Linked DNA regions of Pelagibaculum spongiae. The protein of the gene in region 1 interacts with the protein of each later gene in a pairwise test. Links are inferred from orthologs where the notes say so. Each region holds a gene or a part of one and is shown on either strand. Other genes may lie near its edges. The genes, in order: DC094_RS11190 and ung.

Evidence for each region.
Region 2: the proteins of DC094_RS11190 (region 1) and ung interact in binary tests that used the Escherichia coli proteins (3 or more experiments, as listed by UniProt). The link is inferred for Pelagibaculum spongiae from one-to-one orthologs.

The regions. Positions count from the first base shown.
Region 1 is NZ_QDDL01000004.1:88,282-99,347, reverse strand. The notes cover bases 1,607-4,586. They hold DC094_RS11190 (N-6 DNA methylase), read right to left. Parts: upstream 3,894-4,586; coding sequence 2,319-3,893; downstream 1,607-2,318. Other genes in these bases: hsdR (EcoAI/FtnUII family type I restriction enzme subunit R), read right to left, coding at 4,061-4,586; DC094_RS11195 (restriction endonuclease subunit S), read right to left, coding at 1,607-2,160. Also shown: DC094_RS11200 (DUF3800 domain-containing protein), read right to left, coding at 1-466; more of DC094_RS11195, read right to left, coding at 544-1,606; more of hsdR, read right to left, coding at 4,587-6,496; DC094_RS11180 (hypothetical protein), read right to left, coding at 6,721-7,746; DC094_RS11175 (esterase/lipase family protein), read right to left, coding at 7,743-9,521; DC094_RS11170 (YebC/PmpR family DNA-binding transcriptional regulator), read right to left, coding at 9,825-10,541; DC094_RS11165 (universal stress protein), read left to right, coding at 10,863-11,066. UniProt on the Escherichia coli protein: The subtype gamma methyltransferase (M) subunit of a type I restriction enzyme. The M and S subunits together form a methyltransferase (MTase) that methylates A-2 on the top and A-3 on the bottom strand of the sequence 5'-AACN(6)GTGC-3'.
Region 2 is NZ_QDDL01000011.1:112,458-123,529, reverse strand. The notes cover bases 5,394-8,379. They hold ung (uracil-DNA glycosylase), read right to left. Parts: upstream 7,228-8,379; coding sequence 6,559-7,227; downstream 5,394-6,558. Other genes in these bases: DC094_RS19160 (gamma carbonic anhydrase family protein), read left to right, coding at 7,801-8,331; DC094_RS19165 (DUF6586 family protein), read left to right, coding at 7,172-7,801; DC094_RS19175 (PA1571 family protein), read left to right, coding at 6,310-6,543; pta (phosphate acetyltransferase), read right to left, coding at 5,394-6,042. Also shown: DC094_RS19200 (hypothetical protein), read left to right, coding at 528-1,265; DC094_RS19195 (universal stress protein), read right to left, coding at 1,570-2,469; DC094_RS19185 (TIGR01777 family oxidoreductase), read left to right, coding at 2,942-3,835; more of pta, read right to left, coding at 3,931-5,393; DC094_RS19155 (MBL fold metallo-hydrolase), read left to right, coding at 8,414-9,247; DC094_RS19150 (response regulator), read left to right, coding at 9,386-10,639; DC094_RS19145 (sensor histidine kinase), read left to right, coding at 10,723-11,072. UniProt on the Escherichia coli protein: Excises uracil residues from the DNA which can arise as a result of misincorporation of dUMP residues by DNA polymerase or due to deamination of cytosine.

The DNA.
Region 1 (11,066 bases):
TTGAGTAGTCATACGCATTATTGCAAAGCACATCATGCAGCTTGGTAATTTTTTCATGCCCCAGGGTATCTTTTATGTCGATATACACAAAATAACGACTGTCTGGTTCAAAGATCACTTTCAGCATTACAAAAAACATTTTGTAATACCAGTCATCATGACTTTGCGCAAAACGTTGATGATTCAGCAGTTGTTTATCTGGAACGACAACTGCCCGGAAGTGCAGATCATCATCGTCGAAGAAATAATCAAGCAATTCCATATAAAACCCAAGCTTGGATGGGCTCACCTTGGTCCACTTCACTTCAAAATTGCTGGTTAACTTATGCTTTATTTTGATCTCTCGAATACGTTTGGCAATTTCCAATCTCTTGGAAACCGGACACCAAATAGCCCCCAACACCATCGACTTTTGTTGATCATTTTCAAGATGGCATGACTCATCGCAGTAAACATTATATTCCACAGCTATACCAGTTGTTTAAAGCCAGACTGCTAGCAAAAGCAACAGTCTAGCTGAAAAGGTTTTGTAGTCAAAATTAGTTACCCCAACGCTTTTTCCACCATCGCATCGGCCAGATGCAGGCGGGTTTGTTGGGCTTGTTGGAGGTGGGTTTTTAGGTGGTTGCAGAGAGTCGATAATTGGAGTGCTTGACTAATTATTCTGGCTTGTTCCCCTGAAGGAGGAATCGAAATTATATGTCGAGAGAGCTTATCACCTGTCAAATGTTTTATTGTGGCTCCAGTAAATAGTTGAGCAAGAGAATCATTGGCAGCATCTACCATCAAGCATATTTCTAGATACTCAGGAATCACACCAGTGTATGTCCTTGCGCGGTGAAGTGCTTTTTGAAAGTAAATATCAATGTTGTCATGTTGCCAAATGGCACAACGCCCTGGCTCGCCACCTTCGCAAATCAATAAATCTCCTTTATGTAACTCAAACTCTTGCAGCTCAGCATGTTCAAATTTCATTTCTTTAATATCTAACAGGTCAATTTTTTGCCATTGGACATTCGTATTTCGTAAATACTTTTTCGATTCACCTTGGTCCTTTGCTTTGTCGAGCATTTTACCTAACCGCGAATACGCAACTTCAGAAAAACGACTCCACTCCCACCCATCAGGCAACCCAAACGGCTTTTCATCCTCCCCAATCGGCGGCAACGCTTTCTGCTTCTTAATCTTCTTCTCTTTGATCAATTGCTCCTTTTCAGCAGCAATTTTTTCCAGCAGTACAGACGCAGGTTGATCGTTCGGGTCTTGAGGTACCAGCTTGCCCATTACCGCCAGTTGCAGCACGGTTTGTTTGAGCTGGTCGATGCTGGATTCTGTGGTGAACAGAGTGGTGAAGTGTTCGGCAATGCGGTGCCAGTTCTGTTCCAGTTCGGCGGCATCGGTGCTGCTGGTGAGTGTGGCGAGCAGGTTTTCTACCAGTGATGTGTGGGCGGTGAGGCTGGTTTCGGTTTGCTGTTCCAGCTGGTCGCACAGGGACATGAGTTCGTTGACTTTGGTGACTATGCGGTGTTGTTCTGCGAGTGGAGGAAGAGCAACAATAAGGTTCCGCACTTGACCTTGAGAAACGTTTTTCATGGAGCTACTTGTGCCACCTGCAACCTGCGCATAATAGCTACGAGAAAACATGCTGTTATTTACTAAATTTATGTAATGACTTGATACTGTTTTTGAAAATTGGAATCGAATAATTTTGTCACTCATCATCAAGTACTTTGGAGCATTTTCTGGCACTACAACAGCCTTAGCCACAAGCTCTGCGGTATTCGCCCTTGAGATAAGAAAGTCACCACTTTTCACCTCGTATTTGGGGCGAGGTTCTAGCGCTTGAGGTAATTCTTTATTTTCTTTTGGCTTATATACTCCCCACGTAACCGCACTTACCTTCAAAACACCCCAGTTATTACCTTCCCTTGGGTGTAATTCACATTGAGGACTCCAACCTGCTTCAGCAGCAATGGTTAAATCGTTTAATCGACAAAACTTCCAGTTTTGCGGTAACTCAAATGGCTTGTCACTCTCAGAAATTGTTGATAATTCTTTTTGCTTTTTGATCTTTTTCTCTTTAACCAGCAGTTTCTTCTCAGCAGCAATCCGTTCCAACAAAACAGAAGCCGGTTCATCCTCAGAATCTTGAGGTACCAACTTACCTCGAACCGCCAGCTCCAGAATCAGAGCACGCAGTTTTTTGATGCCATACAGCTCAATCTTCTTGCTGGAACCTCGGCCAGTGGCGTTACGCTTCTGCACCGCCTGCGCCCAAGTAGCAATATTGTCAGTAATCAGTTGCTCTACAGCAGCCATTAGTTTGCACCTTTGGCAGAATCGTTAGTTAGTGCAGCACCCAGAATCCCCTTCAACTGATCCAGCAAACCGTGAATCTGTTCCTGTTGCTGGGCGTATTCTGCGAGCAATTCATCGGGGTCGTGACTGATGATTTCGCCAACGTGAGGGTTCTTGATATCGAGGTTGAAGTTGCGTTTGATGATCTCATCAATGCTGACTTTCCATGCCTGTTCGTTCTCAACCCGTGCGGCAAAACCGTCAGCTTCATCGCCCCACCATTGTTGTTCGGCTTTGAACTCTTCAAACTTCATCGGTTTGGTTTTGCTGTAGTTCTTTACGCCTTCCGGATACGGGTGCTCGTAGAACCAGGTCTCTTTAGTGGCTTTCTCTTTAGAACCATCGCCTTTGGTAAAGAATAAAATATTGGTTTTAATGCCAGTGTAGGGATTAAATACGCCGTTGGGCAGGCGCACGATGGTGTGCAGGTTGCACTCTTCGGTGAGTAGCTTTTTGATTTTGGTTTTTACGCCCTCGCCAAACAAGGTGCCATCGGGCAGTACTACCGCGGCAGAGCCACCATCGGCCAATACTTCGACAATTAATTGCAAGAATAAATCGGCGGTTTCCCTAGTGCGCATTTCCGCTGGGAAATTCTTTTCAATTCCGTCTTCTTCTGTGCCACCAAACGGCGGGTTGGTGACGATAATATCGATATGGTCATCCCAGCTAGACAAGGATTTACTCAAGGTATTACCGTGGCGAATATTCACCGGCACTTCAATACCATGCAACAGCATATTGGTGGTACATAACAAATGCGGCAATTGTTTTTTCTCAACACCGTAAATCTGTTTTTGCAGGGTTTTATGGTCTTCGGTGGTTTTTACCTGGCTTTTTAAATGGTCCATGGCGCAGGCCAGAAAACCGCCGGTGCCACAGGCCGGGTCAAGAATGGTTTCACCCAGTTGCGGGTTAATTCGGTCAATCATAAAGCGGGTGACGGCACGCGGAGTATAAAACTCACCGGCATTACCGGCACTTTGCAGATCTCTTAATATCTGCTCGTAAATATCACCGAATAAATGGCGTTCTTTGGAGTCGGTGAAATCAATATCATTTAATTTATTAATTACCTGACGCAGCAAGGTACCGTTTTTCATGTAATTAAATGCGTCAGAAAAAGCGGCTTTTACCACATGGCCACGCGGATTGGTGTCGATGGGCGCAATTAGGTTTTTTAATTCCGGAAATAACTTGTCATTAATAAACTGCAATAAATCATCGCCGGTAATGCCTTGGCTGTCTGCCGCCCAGTTGCGCCATAGGTATTGTTCAGGAATTGGCATTCGATAATGATTATCTTGCTCAAATTCCAGCTCTTGTTCTTGGGCGTCAAACACTTTAAGAAATAACAGCCATGACATTTGACCTAAGCGCTGCGCATCACCGTCAACACCGGCATCTTTACGCATAATATCTTGAATGGATTTAATGGTTGCACTGATCGACATGATGTTCTCTTGGTAAATATTTAAAAATGGGTGATTATTTCGTAGGTTAGATAAGCGCAGCGCCATCTGACATTTTTTCATTGCCAGAGAACCTAAGGGCTTTGGAACATATAAAACACCCTGAAAACCCCGGGTGCGCCTGAAGCTTACCCAGGCTACGAAAACCAGACTGAATCAATATAACGCCATCCGATCTATTTGAATTGTCAGAAGGCGGAGTGCTTTTCTAATCTACTTTTCAGCTCATACTAACCGATACGATAGATTTCAGCTTCTAGCTCGGTGAGGGCTTGCTCATAATCGGCCGGTTTGCCAAAACCTTTTTTAACGATTTCAATCGGTCGACCAATCTCGCTAAAAGGCTCTAGCTTGAGAATGTTTTTATTCTCAATTTCTTGCACTCCGACATCGGCATATTTCTCTAACAAATTACTCAGTACCATTTGAGCGGTTTCTGAATAACGTGTGAAATAATTGCGCTTTTTCACATTATCCGCCCGCTCGCGGCGGGTTAGCGGCGGCTGATCATACACTACATGGCAGATCAAATCGAAAGGATCTAGCGCCTTGCCAACTTCTTGTTCAAGCGCATCCCACAGCACTCCGGCAGTTTCTAACTCATCTATAATGGCTTGCTTACGTTCGCTATCATTCCATTTTTTGGTGAATTCATCTAACGAAGCAAACTGTTTTTTCAGTGCCTTTTTGGTGTAATCCTTAAAGGACTCGGTGACCAGTTTGCCATCGGTGTCATAGTACTGCACTCGCTCAGCCATTACTTTTACCGTCACGCCGTTAACATGGAATTTAGTGATTTTTACTTCTTGATCGTCTGTCGGCTCAAAATCTGTCCATGGCTGATCATTTGAATTGTTAAAACCACCATCAGCTTCAGGCGGAATTTCATGAATCAATTCCGAACCATCTATCTCAGTTGGCGTGTAATCGTCACCTTCAATATTAACGTCTGGGTCTTCAACTTCCGCTGGCGTGGTATTGATAATTTTTACCGGTTCACCATCAAAGCGTTCATCGGCAAACAGTTCTGTGGCTTTTTTGAAATCGAGAATGGTGAACCAAAGCTTGTTGTACTTATCATCAATTCGAGTGCCACGACCAATGATTTGTTTGAACTTGGTCATTGACTGAATGTTCTGGTCTAACACCACTAGCTTACAGGTTTTTGCATCAATACCGGTGGTCATTAATTCCGATGTAGTAGTAATTACCGGATAGGCTTTTTTCGGATTGGTGAAATTTTCTAACTGCGCTTTACCCAGTTCATCATCACCGGTAATTTTCATTACATATTTTTCATTTTTCTGATATTGCTCAGGGTTTAAATTAATTAAAGCCCGGCGCATTCTATCGGCGTGGTCAATGTCGTTGCAGAAAACGATGGTTTTCGCCATCGGGTCAGTACGTTTTAAATAGTTGGTAATGGTTTGCGCAACTAAATGGGTGCGCTCATCAATTACCATGCTGCGGTCGAAATCTTTTTGATTATAAATTCGGTCGTCAATAATTTCGTTATTTTTATCCACCTGACCTTTAGTGGGTCGCCAGCCTTGCAGGTCAATATCGATATCCACCCGCACCACTTTGTAAGGCGCGAGGAAACCGTCTTCAATACCTTCTTTCAGTGAGTAGGTATAAACCGGATCACCGAAGTAATCGATATTAGACACTTCATTGGTTTCTTTCGGTGTGGCGGTTAAACCGATTTGAGTCGCACTAGAAAAGTAATCGAGAATTTCCCGCCAAGCACTGTCTTCTGCGGCACTGCCACGGTGGCACTCGTCGATAACAATCAAATCAAAAAAATCTGGCGAAACCTGTTTGTAGGCTTTTTGATGTTCTTCTGGCCCGGTCAGCGCTTGATATAACCCAAGGTGAATTTCAAATGCCGGGTCAACTGTTCTATTTTTTGACCAGGTCATCGCGGTGCCAAAAGGTTGAAAGTCACCCTTTTTGGTTTGTTCGATTAGTGCGGTTCGGTCGGCTAAAAACAAAATCCGTCTTTTATTTTTAGCTTTCCATAATCGCCAAATAATTTGAAATGCGGTGTAGGTTTTACCGGTGCCGGTCGCCATGACTAATAGCGCTCGATCTTGCCCCGATGAAACCGCTTCTATGGTTTTATTGATGGCTTGCAGCTGGTAATAACGCGGGGTTTTTCCGCTATCATCGTCGTAATAATCTTGGGTGATAATTGGCAGTTGCTGTTCGGTATAGCCCTTCCAAATACAAAACTTTTGCCACAGTTGCTCAGGCGTTGGAAAGTCTTCCAATGCAATTTGGGTTTCTAGCGTTGCGTTACAAAGGCCAGTTTTGTCGTGAAAGATAAAACCATCGCCATTGGTTGCAAACACAAACGGCACATCAAGCAGCCGGGCATAATCTAACCCTTGCTGCATGCCTTTGCCCATTTCATGTTTGTTGGCTTTGGCTTCTATTACCGCTAGCGGCATGCTGGGTTTATGGTAGAGCACGATATCTGCAGACTTCACTTTCAACCGCGATGCGACTGTACCTCGCACCACCACCTTGCCATCACGCAGTTTTACTTCTTGGCGAATCTGGGTTAGATCGTCCCAGCCGACATCTTTGATCGCAGGCAGCACAAACTTGCTGATGATATCGGTTTCAGAAAGCTTCGATTTATCAATACCGTGGTGACTCATAGACTCGCTGCCCTGCGCAATCGCCAAAACTGACGCCTCTAAATTAGCGGTCATTGTGGCACGAGTTTACGGGTTAAGCGACTGGACTAAAGTAGAAATCAGGCGAAGGTTGATATGAGTAGTACGCGGCAATAGTCAACCGACAAAGGCTGCGTGAAACTGATCATCACGCAGCTTTGTGGTGGCTTAAACCGGCCATTTTGACAGCATCTGGCAATGCATTATCAGCGGGTGCCGACCAAGCCATTGTCACGAACTTTCATGCCATCTAGCAGTAACACTAAAAACGCTTCATTGGTCATCCCAGCAGCGTGTAATTCCGGATACTCATCAATTCGAACTTTGCCACGAATTTCCATATAAGGAAATCGAGTTGAACCTGCCTCAGGGCTACTGGCCACCCATTTAAATTGCAACTCTTTTTCGCTGTAGCGACCCGGGCTTATCAGCAAACGACCGCTGCGACCTGCTACTGAAAAGCGCTCACTGGCAAAATAGCGAATAATACCCGTTTCATGATCCATTGTTTGCTGCAGATACTCTCGCCTATCAGCAGAGTAAGCTTCAAATACAAAACGAAAACTGGTTCGCTTTCCATTGGAATGCATCACGCTTAAATACTCATCTGGCAAAGCATTTGCAGTATTCATTAATATATCGTTATTAATACAAACACCGAGCTGATTATGTGGCCAAGCCTGGTGTTTGAAAAGCAGTGCCCTATCAGAAAAAGTTTTTACAATTTCGGCATATTTGTTTTTATATTGACGATCATGGCTTTCATATTCTTCGGTTGGTGCGGAAACTTCAATAGCATATTTATGATCTGAAAATTTTCTTAGACCATAGGCATCCAATATATAACCCTCATATGGCCCACCTTGATCAAAAAAATCATAACTGGTTATCAGGTCCAGTCCGCTTTTATAATCCTCATAATACGTTAAAGCTTCTCCAATTCGCTCTGAACTCTTGAGCTCCGTATTTTCTATCCATAATTGCGCGGCGTTATCATAGCTGTAAAGTCCACTTTTTCCCGACCGATTCCTACCATCCCGAATATCAAAAGTCAGACTACCGTCTTTATACAATGAATTGTAGTATTCTAAATCTATAGGCAATTCAATTTGATAACGACCTACACAGACTTCTTTAAATAAATGAGAAAATGGCATATCCACAGTCCTTTTCGATACACAACCGGCCATCAAACTGGCAGCCAACAAAACAAGCATTATTTTTTTTATCATAATCCTTTACTCTCCTTGTCAAAGCGGTCGGCTTGTTGCCACAACAATTCTGAGACTTTGACCATGACATCATCGCTATCAAAAAACAGCTGATGTTCCTGATCTAATTTCATTGGAAATTTATGACTATTTAGTAAATTAGGGTGCGTGCCTGCGCCACTATGAACCGTTGCATCACCCGGGGCACTGGCTGGCTTAATTTGAAAGATATGGCTATTTAGCGGGCCAACCGCTCTCATAATTTGTAGCCGTTTACCCTCATCGAATATCGCCGAGCGGTCTGCATTTTTTAATCGCTGTTGATAATCTTTAATAGACTGAGAATCTGCCAGAGAGATTTCACCTTCACCAAAGGAAAAGCCATAATTCTGATCCGCAACAATTTTCCATTCATAAGGCTTTCCTTTAGGGCTTTGCTGCGCAGACCAGACGCATTGATCATAGGAAGGCATATTCTCATTCACCCCATAGAGCAACCGAGTATTAAAATGATAATAATCTGAGAGATCTAAATGAAATTTCTCTGTAGAATCTATTCTTTTTCGATGATGCTTTACCAGATTTTTAATTGACACTCTGCTTCTTGGAACAAGCAACTCAGGCTGAATCAAGCTATACCATTGCGATAAGTCTTTATAAAAATCATAGATTTTCTCACCTGGAAAATCTTTGTTGATAGACAGTGTTTCCTGCCCCTCAACTTCTATTTTTAGCCAGTCAGAATTACCTTTGGCATCTCGATAATGCTGATTAGGCAGCAATTCCAGCCCACCTTGGCAAAAACCTAATATCGCTGTTACTTCAGCTGCATTCATCCCCAAAGCAACACCGGCTGGCATTCCATAACCACTGCGCGCATTAACATAAGTGGCCGGACTGCCATCGGTAGGCATGGCACCATGAATAACTGTATCAATATCAGCATTCTCCAGAACTGCTGCAGAACGGGCGACAAAGCCACCCATCGAGTGACTTATCACAATGATTTTTACATTGGCTGGCTCGACCTGATGTTCAACGGCCAGCTCTTGTCTGATTTCATCAATTCGTGTTTTTAGCCGCTGCCCAGATTTTCGATTACTTTGCATCCAGTTATAACCAACGGCATAGGTTGCAAAACTCCAATTATAAAACTGATAACCTAACTCTGAAGATATCCAGCTATCTAACCAGCTTAGAAACTTGCCATAACTGCCCCAAGATACTTCGCCCCAGCCTTGCTGCCTGCGCTGGACAATTCGAGAAGGCTTAACTGAAGTATGGATTTTAAAATACTCATCAGTTCCTTGGTCAACACTGAGCAATTCATCATCCCGAACCAATGAAGATGCATTCTTGTGCACCAGCATTTCTTTACGCCCTTTGGCATCTTTAAATGCTAGGCTCAAAATATTCCATAAGAACTCACCCTTACGGCTCTTTTGCCACTGAGCTTCCTGCTCTCGGGCTACAGCAGATACGTGATATTTTTGTTTGTCGGCGACTTCTAGATATTCTTTTGTTCTCTCGCCAATCGTTTTCGAGCTATTTGCACTCCGAGACTTACTTTTGTAGTCAACTAGATACTTCAAACGCAGCTTTCGGTTTTGATTTTGCTGCTCCAATTTTTCCAACAACCAGCCAGTTGGATGATCACCCATCCCAACGGCGGGATCCCAGACAACCTCACTTTCTTGGCGATTAAACAACCTGCTGCCCATAATTCCGGGGACAAAAACAATCCCGACCACACTTTTTCGCTTACAACTGCATGGCACACCATAATGAGAATGCATATGCATCATCCTTGATACAGATATTTTCAGGAACAATTACTTTAGAGCTACCAGCAAAAAAAGTCGTTAGGAAATTGCCTACACATTTTGTGCGACATTAACCCTATATTTCTGAAAGATCGGCTCTTCTTTATTTTTCTGTGTGTTGAAGTGACGATTTTGAATATAGAGATATGATTTTTTAAAACAAAAAAAACCGCAGCCAATTTCTCAGGTGCGGTTTTATTTACAGGGACATATGTATGTCACAAGGAGGCAGGATGCCGGTGTGACTACATTAATCATCAGCCATCAATTACTGAATTAATACTCAGCGTTATGATAAACCCGCTGTACATCGTCACAGTCGTTTAACATATCGAGGAATTTATCCATCACTTCAATATCTTCACCCGAAATAGGTGCGGTGGTTTGAGGGATAAATTGGATTTCTTCAATATCGAAATCAATTTCACCAATCACGTCAATTAATGCTTGCTTGGCTTTGAAAAATTCTGTGTGCGGTACAAATGCGGTGATTTTACCATCTTCACATTCAACGTCGGTAACATCGACATCTTGTTCCATTAAAGCTTCCAGCGCTTGGTCTTCATCTTCGCCGCTGTAGCTCAAAATAGCGCTGTGATCGAACAGGTGGCTGACGCAACCTTGGGTGCCGATCTTGCAGTTATTTTTAGTGAAGCATAAACGCACATCACCAAAAGTACGGTTAGTGTTGTCGGTCAGGCACTCAACAATCACCATGCTACCGCCAGGTCCGTAACCTTCATAACGTGCTGGCTGGAAATCTTCGCCCTTGCCGCCTTCCGCTTTTTTGATTGCTTTGTCGATAACGTGCGTTGGCACTTGGTCTTTCTTGGCACGTTCAATCAGGCTTCGCAATGCCAGGTTGCCATTAGGATCCAAACCACCAGATTTAGCGCAGACGTATATTTCACGTCCATATCGGCTGTAAACCTTTGCCTTGGCGTCAGACGTTTTGGCCATTGATTCTTTGCGGTTTTGGTAGGCGCGACCCATTGCGATCTCTCATTAGAAAAACTATGGCGCCGATTCTACCGTCACCACCCGGTCAAATAAACCTCTTGTGCCATTGAAGCTGATCTCTGCCAGCAACTCTGTGGTCTACAGCTGCTGTCAGATGGCGCTTAACGCTTGCTTTAGCGATCTCTAGTGCAGCCGATCTCTTTCATTCGTAGTAAGAATTATTCAAAAACTGCGTTTTTGCGCTAGTCACTTCTACCTAGCCGCTGATTTAGGTCAAACCAATTCGGCAATTTTCAGAAATATAAAGCGACACCTGCTAGGGTGAAAGCAGGTTTTTGTCACAGGATTGCCAGAATGAAGATCAAGCGGATTTTGCTCCCTTTAACGCTGGATGCCAGTAGCGTCAGCATTGCTAAAGCTGCTGCAGAAATGGCCAGCACACATCAAGCTGAATTGATTCTGGTGTATGCCTGCGAGCCAGTCGGTTCTTTTGGCAATGCCATTATCGAAAATTATCTGCCTTTAGATGCCCGTAGTAATTTCAAGCAAAACCGCCAA
Region 2 (11,072 bases), on another replicon or contig:
TGTGAGAAACAAGACAGAGAGTAAGTGGAATGATTTTTTTAAAACATTTTCCGTAAACAGGTATGATTTTGCCGTTACAACAGTCAAAAAATAACCGCTGTCGTAATAAGACAAAAAAAAGCCGCCTTGCGTGAGCATGGCGGCAAAGGGTTGTAATCATCAGCACACGATCAGCCGACTTAACGGCTGTTCAGCGACAAATCAAATTTATCGCCAGATCTAATGTAATGGTTTTACCATTTTACAACTTGATCTAAATCATCGGAAAATAGAAAACATTAGGCGCAAACCATCATGTTTGGGCTAGGTCACTAAATTTGTCATACCAAATTAAGTGACATATTTCTAAAGTTTGTCATTTTTGTTGTTGGTCGAAATTAAAGTGTGACAAATATCGGCTTTAGTTCCCAGTTATTGCAAAATTTGACAGTTAGCCAGCTAAAATTTGACGCTTATCAATATAAGCTAGAGTTTTAAGGTGTCGCGATTAGAATGATCTAGGTCAAACTTTATAACAGGTTCGCCGAATGATCGAAGCAGTCGAAATTGTCTCAGTAAAATGGCCAGGCCTTGAAGCGGTTGCAGAATTAAAAGCAACAGCTTCAGACCAATCAGAAATTTGCGTTAGATGGCGCGGTCAATCATGGCAAACTATTCAACTTTCTATTTGGTCAGCAACTTCTGGGCGGATTACCTTTCCTGGTGATGAGCCAGATAGTCGTTTGTTGTTGTTGGCGCTGGACCATTTCTTTGTTCACTTCACTCGATACCAGTCAATTTTGTTACCGATGAAATCTTTGACTGGTAAACTGTTTGCTCAGGAAATAGATTCATCTGGATTGAGCTTTGGGATCAAACGAAGTGAGTTTTATCAAATCCCACTGCTCTGGCTAGGTCAGTCTGATGTGGGTGCTAAGCAAACTTATCAGAGATTTAACCCTGAACTGAATGAGACGCTTTCAGTTGAGGCACAAGGAAATTTGCTGGAGCTGAAAGCTGACGGCAAGTTAATTGGGAGTTTTTGCTTGTGTCGTTCTGAAGGCGGTTTACTGACGATAAACTGTGACTATATGAATCCGTTTCGAATGGTCAGTAAAGTGCTGCAAGGATGTGCGTCGGTTTTCATTCATGCAGTTTATCTTATATTTCCGCATGCGATGAAGTTACAAGGTAGTTTTATGTCGCTATTAGAAAAGCGTTGCGGTAATTCTACAGCAGATACTTGCCGTGCCAGAAAGCGCTTTTTTGCCGAATGTTATTTCTAGGTTAACCAGTTAAATGATCGCTTATTAAAGCAGTTTTCATTTTAATTGTCGTTACTAGCAAACCAATAGTACTATTTATTTTATTGATTTATTCGTTAGTTTTGACGAAACCCCAGAGATAACTGGGGTTTATGAATCCTATCATTAAATACAGACAAACGGTCTACTCAGAATGAGGTGAGAGAACAAAGCCCTGCTATATTTATTTACATGTTTCTGTTCGCAGAACTTAATGTTTTATTCTCCCCCCCATTCGAGGTTGGCCCGTCCGACCTCATTTTTTTGCCTGCAGTATTTAATTGATTTATGGCTTAATAATTAATAAATCACTGCTGATTTTTTCCAAGATTTTTTCTGCAGTATGGCCAATTAATACTCGCTCAATCGCAGAACGAGAGATCGCGCCCATAACTGTGATGTCATAGCTATTTTTCTTAGCAAAATCGACAATGCCTTTTTCTGGCACGGCTTCCAATAAATGTTGGTTGGCTGGGTCAATTGACGATTGCTTGATGGTCTCTGCAAAAGCGGCTTTGTGCAATTCGCGAATATGGCCTGGCGTATCAGGGAAGCGGATGACGCCAGCTTCAATATGCATTTCCAGTTTACTTGGATCAAAAGCATGCAACGCATGAACTTCACCGGATAACTTCTCAGCTAATGCAGTACCTTCGCCCAACAGTTTCTGTTCAAGCTTGATGCTTTCTGCCCGGGTATGCATTGGATCTATCGCAACCAATATCTTGGGTGATGCTTGCCATGGCTGATGTTTCACTAATAACAGCGGAACGCTGGCTTCACGAATCAGATCCCAATCGGTATGACTGAAAGGAAGATCTTGGCCATCATTAGGGTGACTGCAGCGAACAATTAGATCTGCACCTGATTCTTCGGCTTTATCAAGAATGCAATCTGCGGGACGTTGTTGCCAACGTACATCGCAGGTGGTTTCTATACCTTGCTGACGAATCGAGTCAGCCATGCGTTCTAACAATTTACAGTGACGGTTATGCAAGGTTTGAGTTGCGCGTTCTAGTGAAGGGGCATCAAACAGATAGCTGGTGGCTAGCAAGGGGTCGTAATCACTAATGAATAGTTCGAGTTTGGCTTGGTATTGCTTTGCCAGATGAACCGCTTTGTTTAGCGAAGGGTGCTGTTCTAATTCAGGGTCAATCACTACCAGAATCTTGCTATAGGTATTCATGTTTTACCTCCTAAGGATGAATCGCTTCAGCCTCTGTCAGGAAATTTCTTATTGTTGTTAATATGGATAATAACACCTATTGCCTAAGCGAAAACCGCTTTGGCAAAGATTCTGTTGCTAGGGTTATAAAATTAGTCAAACACCTGACTTTGAAAAACTTTGCAATACTATTGCTGGGCTGCATTGTCTGATGAATCAGTCGCTGACAATTTTCTGAAATTTTGCACGGTAAACCAGTAAATGTGCCAATAATATATATCCAAAGCAATCGGAAGTGCTGGTAAATAGTAAACCAACCTTGGCTCATATACTCAAGCGGCTTCCAGTTGAATCCTGCACCTTGAAGTGGTTTAGGTGTAAAAATCAGTGGTTGTGGTTGTGGTTGAGCGAGTTTGGTTGGTGCTCTTTGATCTTCCCGCAAAATAGACAATAAACGAGCTGTGTAACAAGAATGGTAAGCAGGAGTGATTGCATGAATATTTTGATTTCGGGTGGTACCGGTTTTATTGGTAAGGCGTTATGCCATCGGTTGACTACTCAAGGTCATCAGCTTTGGGTGTTGTCTCGCCAGCCAGAAAAAGTGACGCAGCTCTGCGGTTCATCCGTTATCGGTATCAATATTGATGCGCCGATTCCTGACAATATAAATTTTCAGGCAGTAGTTAATCTAGCGGGTGAAGGGATTGCCGATAAACGCTGGAGCTCATCTCGTAAGCAGCAGCTAATCGATAGCCGAATACAGACCACTCAAAAATTAGTCGATTGGGTAAAACAGGCGAGTTATAAACCAACGGTGTTTATTAGTGGCTCGGCAATTGGTTGGTATGGTGATCAAGGTAGTCAGCAATTGGATGAACAGTCCAAACCGCGAAATGAGTTTACCCACAGGCTCTGTCAGCAATGGGAAGATACCGCAAAGCCGTTAGAAGATTTAGGGGTTCGCTTGTGCTTATTAAGAACCGGATTGGTGATTGGTAAGGATGGTGGTTTTCTTAAGCGGATGTTACTGCCCTTTAAAATGGGTGCTGGCGGTCGGATGGGTGATGGTGCTCAGTGGATGTCGTGGATCCATATGGAAGATATGCTGGGGTTGATCCTTTTTTTAATTGATCATCCAACAATTAGCGGGCCAATAAATGCAACGGCACCAACATCTGTAATGAACAGTCAATTTACCCGTGTTTTGGCAAAAAAATTAAATCGCCCGGCAATTGCCCATTTACCTAGCTGGTTCTTAAAAGGCGCTTTTGGTGAAATGGCGACACTATTAATTAGCGGTCAAAGAGTTTTGCCGCAAAAGGCGCAGTCAGCTGGTTATCACTTTGTTTATGAAGAATTAGATAAAGCGCTACAAGATATTTTATAGATTGAAAAATAAAACGGCGACCAGAATTAACAGGTCGCCGCTTTATTTTGCTTCACAATCAGCAAAAAGCTGAAGTGAACATTCCAAGCAATTATTTACTTATCAATTGCTTGAATTGCGGTTAATGCGATGGTGAAAACAATATCTTCAACCATTGCGCCGCGGGATAAGTCGTTCACTGGCTTGTTCAAGCCCTGCAGCATTGGACCAACGCTCACTACGTGTGCGCTTCGCTGAACTGCTTTGTAAGTGGTGTTACCCGTATTCAAATCTGGGAATACGAATACGGTTGCGCGACCAGCAACGGGGCTGTTTGGTGCTTTGCCCTTGGCGACGCTGGCAATTGCAGCGGCGTCATATTGCAATGGCCCGTCAATTAACAAATCAGGGCGACGCTCACGGGCAATCCTGGTAGCTTCGCGAACTTTTTCAACATCAGAGCCACCACCAGATGAGCCAGTAGAGTAACTGATCATGGCGACCCGTGGCTCAATGCCAAAAATTTCCGCTGAATTGGCACTCTGAATTGCGATATCTGCCAGGGTTTCTGCATCTGGATCTGGGTTGACTGCACAGTCGCCATATACCAATACCTGTTCAGGTAGCAGCATAAAGAATACTGAAGAAACAGCCTTGCACTCTGGGGCAGTTTTAATCAGCTGCAATGCTGGGCGAATTGTGTCGGCGGTGGTGTGGATTGCGCCACTTACCAAGCCATCAACACCATTTTTAGCCAGCATCATAGTGCCAAGAACTACTTCATCATGCAGATATTCACGCGCACGATCAGGTGTCATGCCTTTGTGCTTACGCAGCTCAAATAGCGGCTCGACGTATTCTTCAAGCACGTCCAGAGGATTGATGATCTCAATTTCCGGGTCGAGCTTGATGTAATGACCTTTAGCGATTTGATGAATTTTTTCTGGATCACCTAACAGTACACAACGAGCAATGCCGCGCTTTTGAGCAATACAAGCTGCTTGCAATGTACGAGGATCTTCGCCTTCAGGTAGTACAATGCGCTTGTTGGCCGCACGCGCTTTTTCGATAAGCTGGTAGCGGAAAGCCGGCGGTGACAGACGAGCGTTATGGCTCATTTGGCAGCGCTGTCTCAGCCATTCACTATCGAAGTGGCTAGCCATGTGTTCCATTACCTGGTCCATGCGCTCGCGGTCATCTTTAGGAACTTCATTTTCCAGTTCTTCCAGACGATTGACTGTATCGTGCAATTCCAGATCAACTGCCATTACCGGTAAGCCGGTCGCCATGGCTTTCTGGCATAAGTCCAGAACCGTACCGGATGGACGCTGGCCGTCGGTCAACAGAATGCCTGCCAGAGGAATGCCATTAAAGGCAGCCAAACAAGCAGCCATAATGACATCTTCACGATCACCCGGTGTAACCAGTAACGTACCTGCGATCATTTCCTGACCTTGGTTGGCTACTTGGCGGGCGAAAATAACCGTGCGTTTGATGCGTCGATTGTTGATATCACCAGCATTAATGATTTCGGCATTAATTAATCGGGCAACATCCGCAGGGCGAGGTGCAACCAAGCTGCGGGTAAAAGGAATCACGCCAAGGCACTTCATGCCTTGATCGGAAGTTTCATCAGCCTTGTTTTGGAAGAACTGATTCACTTCATTGATATCGGCAAGATTGTGATCGGCTTTAAAGCCTTTAGGTAGTTTATTAACTGTCCAGCCAGCGATGGTATCGTTCTCAACGCTGCGATAAACGCGAGCTGCAATTTCCAATTGACGGAAATAGCTATCAACACCCTTATCTGCAAAAGAAGTCGATAGCAGCATTTCAGCATTTAGGCAGCTGGCGATTTCAGCATTCAGGCGTAAGCTGAAGCTGTAGCCAGGAACAGGCACTAGACCTTCGACAATTACGACGTCTGCGTTTTTGCTTACTTTGGCATGTAACTCAACAATGTGTTCCATTAATTGGTTACGTTTGCCTTGGCCCATCAGGGTTTCCATCCGTTCAGCGGAAATTGGCTCTGGTGGTTGCAGAGACATCATGCTGCGGACAAAATGACAAGAACGATCAGCTTCTTCAATCGGAACACCCGGCTGACCGACTGGTTTTAAAAAGGCAACGCGCAAACCCAGTCGGTCAAAGGCTCTGAGTAGCCCCAAGCTTACTGAAGTGAGCCCAGTACCTGCGCCAACAGGTGCCACAAAGAGGGTATAAGGCATAACTGCAACCTCAAAAAAGTTTAAAATGGTTAGTTTTGGTGCTCGGCATCACGGTGCAGATTACCTGCTAGGTAATACTGTCGATGGATATCAGAAGAGCGCTATTATCAACTTGAATGTTGTAGCTTAACCTTATCAGTTCAACGAGATTTTACCTTGTAGAAAACGTGTCCAAGGTCAATTTGCCAGTCTGGCGGAAGTCATTGCTGCCATTAGAAGTTTTTGAATTACATAATCTGTAAATTATGTCCCAAACGGGGAGTCAAAATGAAGAAAGGGAAAACAGCGTCAGCTACACCGGAAGAGTTAGATGCAGTTGAAACCGAGGTATTCGGTGCGGCAATAGTTGATGAAGATGGTAATGAAGTTCCAATTACAGACAAAATGATCAAAAAAGCCTGTAACGAACTTGATAAGCAGTGGACCTATCCAGAAAAATCAGAGCAAGAAGAAAAGCAACAAAAGGCATCTGATCAACATTCATCAGACGCCGAAAAATAATAATGAGAAAGGTTGCTAGCCGGTTTGCGGAAGTTGCCAATCAATAGGTGCTTTGCCTTGCTCGACTAGTAAGGCATTGCACTGACTAAAATGTCGATTACCTAAAAATCCACGATAAGCTGACAGTGGCGATGGGTGGGCAGACATTAACAGATGGTGCTTTTGCTCATCTAATAGCTGTGCCTTTTTCTGGGCATGGCTTCCCCACAGCATAAACACCAAACCGTGATGATGTTCTCCCAGCGTTTTAATTAGAAAATCAGTGACTACTTCCCAGCCAATTTTGGCATGGGAGTGGGCGTTGCCCGCTTCAACACTCAAAACCGTATTGAGCATTAAAATTCCTTGTTCTGCCCAACGGCTGAGGTGGCCATGTGCCGGCTGAGTAATGCCAAGATCCGCTGCTTGCTCTTTATAGATGTTCTTCAAAGACGGTGGGGTTTTTACCCCCGGTGCCACTGAAAAACATAGGCCATGTGCCTGATTTGGGCCGTGGTAAGGATCTTGGCCAAGAATAACCACCTTAATTTGGTCAAAAGGCGCAGCTTGCAATGCAAAAAAAGTAGCGGCCTGTGGTGGAAAAATAACTTTTCCAGCGGCCCGCTCTTGATCAAGGAAGCTTTTGATTTTGGCCATAGTCGGAGCAATTTCCTCAGACTTGAGTAATTGGCCCCATGTCGGCATTCTTGTCATCGTCTCTGTCTCACTATGGCAAATGGTCTTAAGCGCAGAGAATAATAGAGGCTGGATATTTCTGGTCAATCGATTTCATTTTGGGTATGAAGAATTTATGTCTCAAGCCGTCTCGCTTCGATCTCGACAACAGCTGCATATGGCTCGCATGCTGATGCAAATGATAGAACCTGCCCAAGCTAATTTGCAGCGCCAAGCTTTAGAAGAAGCAGTAGTGTTTCATTTATATGGGGGTTTGCAGCATTTCCTGCAGGAGTTAAATGAACTCTATGCTGCCGGTGCTTCGGCGCAGCAGTTATCTGCAGAGCATTTAGCCCAGGCATTAAAAGCCCAGGGAAGAGCTGCCCCGGCGGTGAATGAACTAATGGTCTTCTCTGCAGATGAGCACAGTTGGTATAGCTTGTTAAGCGTTAAATATCATCAGATTTCACAAGTAGATACCGCAACAGAGCAAATGATTGTTGCTACCAGTTCGCCTGCGCTGACCTCAGAACAACTAGCAGGATGTTTGCAGTCGGTTGATCTGTATATTCAACGCGCTAGGGAAGGATTAAGGGAGTATTGATGATTTATCAAATTGATGGAAAGCAGCCCCAGCTAGACCCACAAAGTTGGGTGGCTCCGGGCGCAAAATTGATTGGCGATGTGCAATTAAAGCCGCAAACTAGTATTTGGTTTAATGCAGTGTTACGTGCTGATAATGCACCCATTGTCATAGGCCAAGGCAGTAATGTTCAAGATGGCTGTGTGCTGCATACCGACCCGGGTTTTGCACTGACTTTAGCCAAGGGCGTAACGGTGGGTCATCAAGCAATGTTACATGGTTGTGATATCGGCGAGCATAGCTTGATAGGCATTCATGCCACAGTGCTCAATGGTGCAAAAATTGGTGCTCATTGTTTAGTTGGTGCCCATGCGTTGGTTACCGAAGGCCAGCAAATACCTGATGGTTCGTTGGTGCTCGGTGCGCCAGCAAAAGTAGTACGACCTTTAAGTGATCAGGAAAAAGCTCAGCTACAAAAATCATCAGAAAGCTACATTGAAAAATCAGCTAAATATAAAGATCAGTTAAATGAGCAGGAATATCCGTACTGATATTGCTGGCGTTATAAAAACAAAAAAAGTTGCGCACCGTTAGCTTTGAAAAGTTGAATGGTTAAGTGGCTGGAGTTTGCTTGTGGCAGTTATTTCTCGTAGTCATTTTAATGGGCTGGAATCGTTACGTGTTGGGCGATTTCAAAAAAAAATAAATACCAGCTGTATTGTTTACCGTTTGGGAGACCTGGTAGTAGATGCCGGGCCGCCTAATCAGTGGAAATACGTGCAGCGTTTTCTTAAAGAACGCGCTATTTCCCGGCTGTTAATTACCCATCATCACGAAGATCATTGTGGCAATGGCGCGAAGATTGGCAAGCACTTTAATTGTCCGGTGCATGCGCATCCAGCGGCGCATAAAGATTTGGAGCAAGGTTTTGCCGTTCAATGGTATCGGCGGATGGTCTGGGGTAAGCCAGAGCGATTTAAAGCAGAAGATTTTCAACCGCAGAATATGACCAGTCAGTCCGGTGATTTCAGCCTTCAGCCACTCCATTCTCCGGGGCATAGTCCGGACATGACTTGCTTTATTGAGCCCCAGCGAGGCTGGCTGTTTAGTGGTGATGTTTATGTAGCGTCCCGGCCGCGTTTTTTGACCGAAGATGAAAATCCAGGTCAGGAAATAGAAAGTCTGCGCAATTTATTAAAGCAGGATTTCCAAACGCTATTTTGCTCACATAAAGGAATGGTTGAAAATGGACCAGCTGCGATAAAAAGTAAATTGGAATATTTGCTTGAACTGCAAGGTGAGGCTCAAAGGCTATACCAAACCGGTTTGGCTTCTCGGGAAATCAGTCGACAGTTATTGGGCAAAGAAGAATTTCTTAGCCTGCTTTCTCGGGGGCACTTCAATAAGGTCAATATGATTCGAGCTTTGGTTCATGACTGTCCGGTAAGCCAATTGCACCACCGTTAACCTGACAAAATAGCGTTTTTCTGACCTTTGATCGGCTGTAGGCTGCACAATGATCAAACGCTTGCCCGTAGACAATGCATTTTGCTGCCAATGTCGTGATATTTTGTCGATATTATAAAGCTCGGGGTGCGTTTTGATATGCAGTTGTCTGATCTGCAAGTATTAGTAGTAGACGATTTTGCCGATTTTCGTCAGGCGATTCGCCGGATGTTGGAACAGTTAGGCGTCGCTTCTATCGATCAGGCTTCTGATGGTGAAAAAGCCATCTCCCTGCTGCAGAAGAAACGTTATGATTTAGTTCTATCTGACTACAATCTTGGTGACAATAAAGATGGCCAGCAAATTCTAGAGGAGGTGCGGCACAAGCAATTACTGCCGCACAACTCGATATACCTAATGGTAACTGCTGAAAATACTAGTGAAATGGTGATGGGTGCCTTGGAGTACCAACCTGACGGATATTTAACCAAGCCCTTTAGTAAAGACGCGCTTCATTTGCGGGTGACCCGGTCATTAAAGCGTAAGCAGGTTTTGTGTGCGATTGACCAAGCACTTGACCAGCAAAACTATTCTAAAGCGATTGCTTTATGTGATGAATTAATCGCCAGCAAACCAGCTTTAGCACCAATGGTGCATAAAACCAAAGGCCAGGTGCTTTATTTGTTAGGTGAATATCAAAAAGCTGCCGATTTATATCAGATGGTTTTGCAAGAAAAGCCTTTGCCTTGGGCAACCCTTGGTTTAGCGCGTAGTTTGTTTCAATTACAGCAATACGAAGAAGCTGAAAAAATCCTGCGCAAAACGATTGCTCAATATCCGCGAATGGTTGAAAGCTATGACTGGTTAGGCAAAATTCATATGGCATGTGAAAATTATGAAGATGCCCAAAAAGTTTTTCAAAGTGGCATCCAGATCTCTCCCAAAGCAATTTTGCGCCAGAGAATGCTAGCGGAAGCGGCTGAGCGAAATGAAGATTGGCAGGTAGCAGATCGAGCTTGGAAGCGTGCCGTTCAATTGGGGGTTCACTCAGTACATCGTTCCCCTGATGATTATTACCGCCGAGCTTGGGTGTTAGTGAGCCGCTCTCAGGTGGAAGGTGGCTTGAATATGGTTCGTGGTTTGGCTGATGTGCCAAAATTGTTCCGTGACCTAAGAAAAATTTATAGTGGTTTTCATGATATTCAAGCGCAAGCTTGGTTAGTTGAAGGTTTGGTTGAGCAAGAGTTAGGAAATACTGACTGTTCAGATTTTGTCCGTCGCGCAGAACAGCATTTGATTCATTATGAAGCTGAATTAAATCCTGATTTAAAAGCATCGATGGTTGAAGCATTTAGAGGGTTGGGCTTTGATGATCAAGCTGATGCACTGTTGAAAAAAACGCAGGTAGCTTGAGCGAAGTAGAATGATAACGAGCGCTTGTTTTTACCAAAAATGCGAAACTAATATATAGCCAAATAAGAGCGGAGGCACTCATTATGCAAGGTAATGGAAAGGGCCTGGACTGGTTGGGATTAATGACCGGTGCAGTGCACGATGCTAAAAATGGTTTGGCGCTACTGGTAGCTGAAACTGACGAATTGCTACAAAACTGCCGAGATGATCAAAAAACTTCATTAGAAGATTTACGGCTTCAGTCGCTAAAAATTAATCAAACGCTTACCCGGTTGATTGGCCTGTATCGATTAGAGCAAGGTGATTATTTACCGCAGCGTATCGAACAACCTGTTTTAGACATGATCGAAGAAGCGGTATTGCCAGTTCGTAATGATTTACTGCGTCGAGGCGTTACATTAGATATTGAATGTGACGATATGCTAGAAGCCAG